DNA from 3 places in the Paenibacillus oryziterrae genome. Region 2 is predicted to be linked to each of the others. Evidence: predicted binding sites of a transcription regulator. Region 2 holds the regulator's gene; each other region holds the start of a gene.
The links. Region 2 encodes LexA, which represses DNA repair genes until DNA is damaged. Its sites were predicted from a motif close to CGAACATATGTTCG; they were not measured.
Positions count from the first base shown of each region.

Region 1 (3,309 bases), on a different contig from region 2:
TCACAAATCCGAGTACGGATAGTATCGCAGACGCCGCTTGCCCGTATGGATCAGGCTTTCTTCAAGGAGCGGTTCACAAGCTGTCTTCAGCACAGAAACCGTTTCCTGCCGGGAGCGGATGCTTACCGGCTGGTGTATGGTGAAGCGGATTTCCTGCCGGGCCTGATCGTTGACCGTTTCGGGGATATTTTAGTCGTGCAGATTTTGACACTAGGTATGGACAAGCACCGCTCGGAGATCGTGGCAGCGCTGGTAGAAGTTATGGCACCTCGCGGAATTTATGAGCGGAGTGATGTCAGCGTACGTGAGCTGGAAGGACTGGAGCAGACGACTGGCGTATTGTACGGGGAATGCCCTCGCCATGTTACCGTATCTGAGAATGAACTGAAGCTCATTGTTGATATCGAACAAGGGCAGAAGACGGGATATTTCTTTGACCAGCGGGAGAACAGAGCTTCCATTGCTCCGCTTATGAAGGGCTGGGGAGGCCGCAGCGGCATCGCACTCAAGGAAACCGAAGGTGAGGATGGTACGCTGCAGATTTTACCGGTCAATAATAACGGTAAGGTCGTAACCTTCCCTTACTGGGATGGTGCGACTGTACTGGAATGCTTCTCCCACACAGGTAGCTTTACCCTGCATGCCTGCAAATATGGCGCCAAGAAGGTAACTTGCCTAGATGTGTCCGCGCATGCGATAGAGAGCGCCAAGGCGAACGTGGAGCTGAACGGCTTCAGCGACAGAGTGGAATTTGTGGTTGATGATGCGTTCCAATATCTCCGCAATCAGGTCAAAGGTCTGGAGGAACGCTCCGAGCGGGCAACCGCTGCTGGAACCGCTCATGGTGCCAAACCGTCAGCCAAAACAGATACCTCGAAGCCGATGACCGCAGGCGGCGGACGCACCTGGGATGTTGTTATTCTGGATCCCCCAGCCTTCGCTAAAACCAAAAGCGCAGTGGCTGGCGCATGCCGTGGGTACAAAGATATTAATCTCCATGGGATGAAGCTGGTGAATGAGGGCGGTTATCTGGTAACCGCGAGCTGTTCTTATCATATGCAGCCGGATCTGTTTCTCTCCACGATCGGTGAAGCAGCCAGAGATGCCGGCAAGATTCTAAGACTTGTGGAATGGCGGGCCGCAGGTAAGGACCATCCGCAAATTCTCGGGGTGGACGAAGGACACTATCTGAAATTTGCTATTTTCGAAGTACGCAGCAAGAATTAATAACATCAAATTTAAGCCGGACAGGGGTTACTCTGTGGGGGGACAAAAGTTCCAATCGCAGAGTACTCCTGTTTTTTTGCAAATTTTTCTAAGTGTATTCCAATGATTTCGGAACGTACGTTCTGTCTTGTTTGAGAGCAGTATGGTATAATCACTACTATATATTTTTTCGTGGGAGGAGTCTGTCAGGATGTCGGTAACCTTTTTAATAGGACGCTCAGGGAGCGGAAAGACTACGAAAATATGGAAAGACATGTCTACCGCCATGGAGCAGGAGCCGTTGGGTGCACCGATGATTCTGCTTGTTCCGGAACAAGGGTCATTCAGTGCTGAGCGCGGGCTGCTGACTACAGCGAATACTCAGGGAAGCATTCGGGCCCATACACTTAGTTTTTCCCGTCTCGCCTATCGTGTTAAGCAGGAGACTGGAGGCAATGGACGTGTTCCGATCAGTGAAGAGGGCAAAAAGATGCTGATCTACAAGATTCTCAGCCGGCATAAGGAGGAGCTTGAGTTGTTCGGAGCTTCGGCAGACCGGCCAGGATTTGTTGAGCGCCTGAACACTTTGCATACCGAGATGAAACGCTGCTGTGTGGGATCGGCCGAGCTGGAACAGCAGTTGTCTAAGCTTGCGGAGTCTACGGGAAAGAACCCTATTCTACAGAGTAAGCTGCATGATTTACGGCTGGTGTTCGGAGATTTAGAGAAGGAAATGTCGCAGCTGTATTTCGACCAGGAAGACAGTCTGGCCGAACTGGCGGAGCATATTCAGGATTCCACTTTTGTGCGCGGAGCAGATATATGGGTAGACGGGTTTCACGGATTTACTCCACAGGAGTTTATGGTAATGCGCCAGTTGATGCTGTATGCGTCGAGTGTGACCATTTCGCTGACCCTGGATAAGCCATACTTGAACGGGATGGTCCCGCATGAATTGGAGATGTTCCATCCTACAGCGGTGACCTATATTAAGCTGCGCGGAATTGCCGAGGAGACAGGGACAGAGATTTGGGATGAAGTATTATCTCCCCCGGTACTGCCTCGTTTTGCGGACCAACCCGTACTTGCTCATCTAGAGAAAGGTTTTGACCGGCGCAAGCACTGGGATGGACAAGAGTTGGCGGAGGAGGGTCTGTGCTTATTCTCCGCTCCATCACGCAGTGTGGAAGTGGAAGGTGTGCTGCGTGAAATTCGGAGACTGGCCCGGGAGGAAGGAGCACAGTACAGCGAAATGGCTGTATTTATGCGCAATCTTGGAGATTACGAATCCTTGGTGACCCCTCTGTTCCGTGATTACGGCATACCGTTTTTTCTCGATCAAAAGGCAAGCGAGCAGCATCACCCGCTCGTGGAATTTATCCGTGCTTCAATGGATGTGGTGCGCCGCAATTGGCGATATGAAGATGTGTTCCGCTGTGTGAAGACCGATTTCCTGCTGCCTGCCGATCAAAGCGTGACCAGAACTGACATGGACAGTCTGGAGAATTATGTGCTGGCCTGCGGCATCCAGGGGTACCGCTGGACTGACGGGAAATCATGGAGAGGGATTCCAAGCCTCACTCTTGAAGGCGACAGAGCGATTGATCAGGATCATCTTGCACTTATGGAGAAATGCCGTGCAGCGGTGACGCTGCCGCTGTCTGCTTTTGAGAAGCGGGTGAAACGTAATATATCTGCACGGGAATTCTGTACTGCTGTATATGAGCTGCTGGTGGATACGGAGGCGGCAGGCATGCTGGAGCGGATGGCTACTAAGGCGCTTTCTGCCTCCCGTCCCGAAGATGCGCGTGAACATCACCAGCTGTGGGGGGCCGTACTTGATCTGCTGGATCAGATCGTTGAGATGATGGGTGAAGAGAAAATGTCTTTTGACATCTTTGCGGGGGTGCTTGAGACAGGACTGGCTGAGCTTCGGATGGGGCTTGTTCCCCCTGCCCTCGATCAGGTACTGGTCGGGAATATGGACCGTACCCGTCCCTCTGGTGTGAAATTTGCCTTTTTGCTCGGATTTAATGAGGGAATCGTACCGGCACAATTTCAGGAAGACGGGGTTCTCTCCGAGGGTGAACGTTTCTATCTGGA
Region 1 covers NZ_JBGJZO010000016.1:89,141-92,449, forward strand. The annotation lists gene ACAN55_RS16710 (class I SAM-dependent rRNA methyltransferase) at 1-1,227, shown strand, start outside; gene addB (helicase-exonuclease AddAB subunit AddB) at 1,418-3,309, shown strand, end outside.
Region 1: a site for LexA is predicted at 1,338-1,351, ahead of addB (helicase-exonuclease AddAB subunit AddB). Genes of this name have one in related genera too.

Region 2 (3,309 bases):
GTTTGGAGTCATAAAATGTTTTGAGAATTTCTTCTGGACTGCGGTAACGGCTACAATTAGCTTATCAGGATCACTTCTGGGGAACATGCGTTTGAGTTTAAGGACGGCAGCCAGCAGTAGAAGGGATACACCAATGAATGTGAACAGGTACATCAAGACAATCAGCATGTACGTTCATCTCCCGGATCAGAATATGAAGCATGAGCTCTCTATTAAATAGATATGCCTAGCAAGTGAAAGAATGCGCGGTTTCTTAGCAAAGAAAAACTCTCCTTAGATAAGGAGAGTTTAGGGAATTAGATCAGTGCAATAGCCAGCAGAGTGAACAAACTTAAGGTTAAAATCGGATTGGCATAATACCCAGGGTAAAATCCGGGATAAAAGGCCGAGGTTTTGACGTTGCCTTTGGAACCAGTCCGCAGATACACATTGTTCTGGTCAACATCTACAATGACACCTTCGTATTGGCGTCCGTCGACGGTCATGATACGTACTTTTTTGTTTTTACATCTCAAGCAATTGTAATATGCTTCCATAGATAGTTGTCGCCTCCTTTTCCTAATTAATTTATGGAGAAAGAGAACGATGGTAACGGCGGAGTTACCGGGGTCAATAGATTAAGCTGCACTTAAAGTCTTAGGCGATTCTATTGGCGAATGGTTACCCTTGTGCCGACATTCACCAGGGAAGCTAGTGTCAGCACATCGGCATTATACATACGAATGCATCCATGAGACACCTTTTTGCCGATCGAAGCTGGATTGTTGGTTCCATGAATGCCGTAATGCGGTTTAGAAAGACCCATCCAGAAAGCCCCGTACGGCCCTCCTGGATGGGCTTGTTTGTTGATAATAGTATATTCGCCTTCAGGTGATTGGTTTAACATGGTGCCTATTCCTACAGGGAACCCTCTTTTGACGATATCGTTATCCAGGAGATAAAGCATAAATTGGGATAAATCCACAATAATCCGAACATTGGGCATAGTCATCAGCACTCCTTTGCTAGCAGGATATGTGATGAAAGCTCTGGATGTTAAAAAAACAGCCGCTCCCCAAATGATGGGAAGACGGCTGTTTCAGTATCTTGAAATGATGAGTACAAATAATTCTTAATGAATGTCCCGAAACAATCCAACGACTTTACCGAGAATAGTTACACGGTTCAGACGAAGAGGCTCGTACACCGGATTCTCCGGCTGAAGGCGAATATGATCGCGTTCCTTGTAGAATGTCTTGACGGTTGCTTCATCTTCATCAGTCATAGCCACAACTATGTCGCCATTGTTAGCAGTCTGTTGCTGCCGGACGATTACGTAATCCCCATTCATAATTCCTGCTTCTACCATACTGTCACCGAGGACAGAAAGCATAAATACTTTGTTGTCACCTACATAATGAGAAGGAAGAGGGAAATAATCTTCAATATTCTCTGTAGCCATTATCGGAACACCGGCGGTTACCTTACCTACGACAGGAACACGTGTGACACTCTGTGCGAACTGGTGTACGTTGTCGGAATCATCCTGACCCAGAAGCTCAATTGCGCGAGGTTTCGTCGGGTCACGGCGGATCAATCCCTTCTTCTCAAGACGGTCGAGATGGCCATGAACAGTAGAGCTGGAGGCTAGTCCCACAGCTTCACCGATCTCCCGTACGGAAGGCGGGTAACCCTTGCTGCGGACCTCGTTACGTATAAATTCCAGGATCGCCAGCTGGCGACTCGAAATCTTTGACATCGGAATCAACCCCATATAGTAATGTTTGGGAAAATTATAACATAGAACTTCCGTTCGCACAAACATAAGTTCTAAATTTGCCTACTAAGAAATAAATAGGGAACAATTGTTCGAGAAAAGTATTGATTCAAACATGTGTTCGTGTTATATTGATTTTGGAAGTAAGAACAAGTGTTTGGAGGGCGATGAATCATGTTGAAATACAGTACTTACCGCAGCATTTATGAAGAGGCTCCGGAGGTTTCTAGTGGACATCGGTCCGCTTCAGGCAACGGAATAAGCTTCAGAAAGACAAATGTGAATTCCACGGGAGTAACTCAGCTGTTCCTTCAAGGTAATCTGATTAAGCTCCTAATGATTATAATGCTGGTGATTTCCGGATTTACTGTTGTTGGGAACGTTTTTGCTGGTTCGGTATCTATCGGCAGTCGTGAAGATAAACGCATTGTAGTTGAACCTGGAGATACGTTATGGAGTATTGCACTTAAGAACAAACCATCCGACATGAGAACAGCTGTATATATTGAAGGAATTAAAACGCACAGCGGGCTGGATACCAGTGACATTCAAGCCGGTGATATCTTATCTCTTCCTATATATTAAGAAGGATTTTCTATACTAGAGAGCTTGCAGGGGGAAGACCTTGACAAGCTCTTTTTCTCATGGCAAAGTTAGTATGAATTTATAAGGAGGGAAGAGCAGTGGATATTGATGAATTGGTCGCGCGGATTAACGAATTGGCACGCAAACATAAGACCGCGGGCCTGAATACTGAGGAATTGGCGGAACGTGCCAAGCTCCGGGAAATTTATCTGGGGAACATCCGCAGAAATTTCCGTGAACAACTGAACAACATTGAGATTGTTGATAATGACGGGCGTGAACAAGGCGACAAGGGATTGAAGCATTAATTCCTGTTACCTTTTCATAGATATTTAAGTATGACTAGGGGGAAATGACATGGCCCGTTCTTGGGAAAGAATGGTTCAACGCAACACGAAGCAAGCGAACAAGTTAAGAAAGAAGACGGGTAAGGATTCGATTCACGCCTATTCCACTGCCTCCAAGAACAGTGATGTTTACAAAGGACGTAACATTGTTCTCCCTGTAGTATTGCTCGGGCTTGGAGTTATGTACTGGTTAGTCGGAAGCATCGATGAAACAAGAGGCAATGGTTCCCTGATGAATTGGCTTGGAATCGTTCTTTATTTTGTTCTCGCAGCGCTTATTTTTTTCCGGCGTCCATACCTGAAGGTGGACCGTGCAAGACTCTCCACTTTTAAGTTTAACCGTGAGCGCTTTCTGGCTCCTGCGGATATCGAGAAAATCATTCTCTCCCGCCGCTCTGTGGTTATCAAGCACAAGAACAAACGGGCGAAGTGGGTGTTCTCCAAATTGATCAATCGTTATGCTACTGAGGCGATGGGCGTGCGCCTGGAGGAGTTCGCCAAGGTTAATCATATCACCTTAGAACACGAATAAAGAGACCGTAACTTGAGGGAGGGGAGAAATTTCAATGCCGATTAAAGCTGTACTGTTTGATCTGGACGATACGCTGCTGTGGGATGATC
Region 2 covers NZ_JBGJZO010000001.1:205,036-208,344, forward strand. The annotation lists gene ACAN55_RS01005 (hypothetical protein) at 1-168, opposite strand, end outside; gene ACAN55_RS01010 (LSm family protein) at 297-536, opposite strand; gene ACAN55_RS01015 (L,D-transpeptidase) at 647-985, opposite strand; gene lexA (transcriptional repressor LexA) at 1,112-1,738, opposite strand; gene ACAN55_RS01025 (LysM peptidoglycan-binding domain-containing protein) at 1,931-2,341, shown strand; gene ACAN55_RS01030 (DUF896 domain-containing protein) at 2,440-2,649, shown strand; gene ACAN55_RS01035 (hypothetical protein) at 2,699-3,220, shown strand; gene ACAN55_RS01040 (HAD family hydrolase) at 3,255-3,309, shown strand, end outside.

Region 3 (3,309 bases), on a different contig from region 2:
ATTGGGCTTCCGTCAGGAGGGAATCGAGCGGGATGCCCTGTATCAGGATGGGGAATTCCACGACATGATTACGATGTCCATGCTGGAAGATGAATTTCGTGCGTTGTACGAGAGCGTGTAGAACCTATAAAGCGTGTAGTGAATGCGATCCGGATAGAAAAAAACCAGTCGGTCCAATAAGCCCCGGCTGGTTTTTGCACTGGAATAAACCATTTATGTATGACTCTAGATCTGTTCGCGATAACTGAGTTTATTGGCTGTTTTCTCGTCTCGGATTGCTGTTCGAAGCACATCTTTAACGGTTTGGGGATCACGGATCTTGCGGAAGTTCAGCTGTGGTGATGAAGTGTCTTCGGAAAAAACAGTCAATGTTCCGATCCGGAGAATCCGGTCCATAACGCTCTGCTGTACTGCCAGATCACGGACCCGCAGAAGCTCCACCTCTTCGAATTTCTTGGCAATAAGACCTGTCTTTACTCTGATTCTCTGGCTGGTTATTGTGTAGGTAGTCGTATTCAGGCCAATAATTCCTTTAAGCCGGTCAGATATTCCTGCAGGCTTGCCTTCCCATAAGACCACTTCATGGCTGGGAGATTCATGGACAGCAGACAGATGTGACGCTTGAGGAGCAGCATGATCGGTCGGTGCTCCGCACTCTCCGCAGAATTTAGCATCCTGCTCGTACTTAGCGCCGCAGCTTGTGCAATAAGACATGAGGCATCTTCCTTTCCAGTAACAGATGAATTCATTATAATATAACAGGCACAGGCAGTCATTACCTGAACTCTCAAAAAATTTACAATTATTTCATTTGCACTTTACAATAATCGACATTATGCTTTAGTAGGAGGGATAGAGATGAAAAAGTTGTTAATGGCAGGCCTGATTCTGACAGTGGCCCTGCTTGGCGCGTGCAGTAATAATGAACCGAAACTAGAAACAAAAGAAGATATCAAGGCGTATGTGCAGGATTTCTATAATCAATTCTCTGATATTGAGCAGGAAAGTGATTCTTCCAAGGAAGATTTCGATGCAGCAATGACTTCCTTCTCGTCCGGTGATGTTTCAGACAAAGAGTTCTCGAAGGCTGTTGATGCTTTTCAGGACACTGCAGATAAATTGGCGGACAAGGTTGAAGATGTGAAGATCTCTTCGAAGCTCCCTGACGATATTCAGAAGCTGTTGGAGGATTCCAAGGTTGCTTTTCTAAGTGCATACCAATTAAAGGAACAAGCATCCCAAAGCGCCGTTTCAGCAGAAGTGACAGCAGACCAGTTCAAAGCAATGACTGATAATGCTGATCTTGCCATGCTGTTCGGGATTTCCAAGCTGAATGAAGCCAGAGTTGCGACAGGGCTCATCGATGCCGATGCGGCAGTAGATATTAGTGAATTAACGAAACAATAATAAACGTGTTTAGGCAAAATAGACTTTAGGACAAAGGCTCCACATTGTGGGGCTATTTGTTTGTCATTTTTTCCTGGTTGATAATTTATGGGGAATCTAAGTATAATACGTACATATGTTCTTGTTTATTTGGAGAGTATTCATAAGTGAGGAGGAAATATTATGGGCAAGAAGCTGGAAGGGAACGGACTATGGGAGAGCTGCCGGATGATGCTTCCGGAGCATAAGAACCGGATCATATTTGAGGAGAGGGAAACTCTGCGCCGCGAGAAGCCGGTACTGGATGAGCAGGAGAGAGAGGAGATGGAGCGGACGCTCGTCTTGTCGCTGCGCAATCATGTCCGGGTGAGTGTAGTCTTGTTTGATCCTTTTGAGGATGTGGTTCTGAGCGGATTTATCACCTCCATCCATGCCCACTCCCGGGAGATTAAGCTGCAGTGGGCGGAGGAATGGAAGTGGATTAATCTCGACAGTATCAGCAGGGTATATACCTGCTAATGATGGGCCGCAGCGGGGGCCAAGGAGACCTCAGCTATTCAGTGGAGTCTGCTCCGGTACTTTTCTCGTATGCGATTAAGGTTAAGGAGTTATTTCCGGTCAGCCGGGCAATAGCTGCTTCGGCATCGCGGATAATCTCAACAGCTTCATTCTTGCCGTTAAGCGGTGCGATGGTGTAGCTGTCACTATGAACATCCATGGAGTTATCCCACCTTTCCCTGGTATTATCCGCATTCTATGATCGCCACATGCATCCAAAATATGGTATGGTGTGGTAAAGGCGACAAGGAGATGGATGTTCATGTACGGTGATGAATTCAGACGCAATCTGAGCGGTACGGATGTAGACGCGGCAAAGGCTAGGCTTGAAGCGGAGCAGCAAAGATTGCAGTCGGGCAATCGGCTGGGATTCCTCAGCGAGTCCATTGATTTGCTCATTGCCGTAGGTGCGGTGGGAATAATTGTATTCCTGTTAACCTGGCTGTAGACAGTTCGTTTAAGATTAAATGAGGAATGTGTAAGCCATGCTTGTAGAAGTATGGCTTTTTTGTTGTTCACAAAGAAGCTACCCCAAGTGCACAGGCAGGCTAAGTCTAATTTAGTCGGCTGCCGGATGACCGGAGTACAAGCAAAGCCGCAAAGGATAGCATTGGCTATACCAGGGGGTGATTTCATGCTGACATTGGAACAGGTCATAGGGAAATCGGCAGCGAAACTGAAGAAACTGCATCCTGCCGTATTGGCTGGTGCTCAAGCCTTGATCCGGCAGAGTCATGCTAAGGGGGTACCGATTGCCATCACTCAGGGCATGCGGACCATTGTTGAACAGAATGCCTTGTACGCGCAGGGAAGAAGTAAACCGGGAACAATCATTACGAATGCCCGCGGCGGTGCCAGTTATCATAATTATGGATTGGCAATAGATTTTGCGCTTCTGCTGCCCGGAGGTGAAACTTATTCGTGGGATACGAGCCGGGATGGAGATAAGGATAAATTGAAGGATTGGCAAGAGGTAGTGAAGCTGGCCAAACCTCTTGGATTTGAGTGGGGCGGGGATTGGACATCCTTCAAAGATTTTTCCCATTTACAGATGAGTTTTGGACTGACGACATCACAGCTTAAAGGAGGCGCCCGTCCATCGGCACAGCAGGTGAAGGAAGCATTAAGCCGGATCAACGGAGGTGACGATGAGGTGAATAAGGAAGTTAAGGTTGCCATCACTTTAAACGGTAAAAAGCTTACTGAAGGCATTCTGGATGACGGCACGACCTATGTCCCGGTAAGAGTTCTTGCAGAGGCACTCGGAGCCAAGGTTACGTATGATCCAGGCAGTAAAACAGTGGATATCGAGATTCTGCATAAATGAGTAGCAGGCAGGGGAAATTATCAGCGATAACATCAAAA
Region 3 covers NZ_JBGJZO010000007.1:75,036-78,344, forward strand. The annotation lists partial or broken gene ACAN55_RS10225 (GNAT family N-acetyltransferase) at 1-121, shown strand, start outside; gene ACAN55_RS10230 (PH domain-containing protein) at 226-714, opposite strand; gene ACAN55_RS10235 (hypothetical protein) at 859-1,407, shown strand; gene ACAN55_RS10240 (YolD-like family protein) at 1,570-1,905, shown strand; gene ACAN55_RS10245 (hypothetical protein) at 1,940-2,104, opposite strand; gene ACAN55_RS10250 (hypothetical protein) at 2,207-2,392, shown strand; gene ACAN55_RS10255 (M15 family metallopeptidase) at 2,579-3,271, shown strand.
Region 3: a site for LexA is predicted at 1,516-1,529, ahead of ACAN55_RS10240 (YolD-like family protein). Genes of this name have one in related genera too.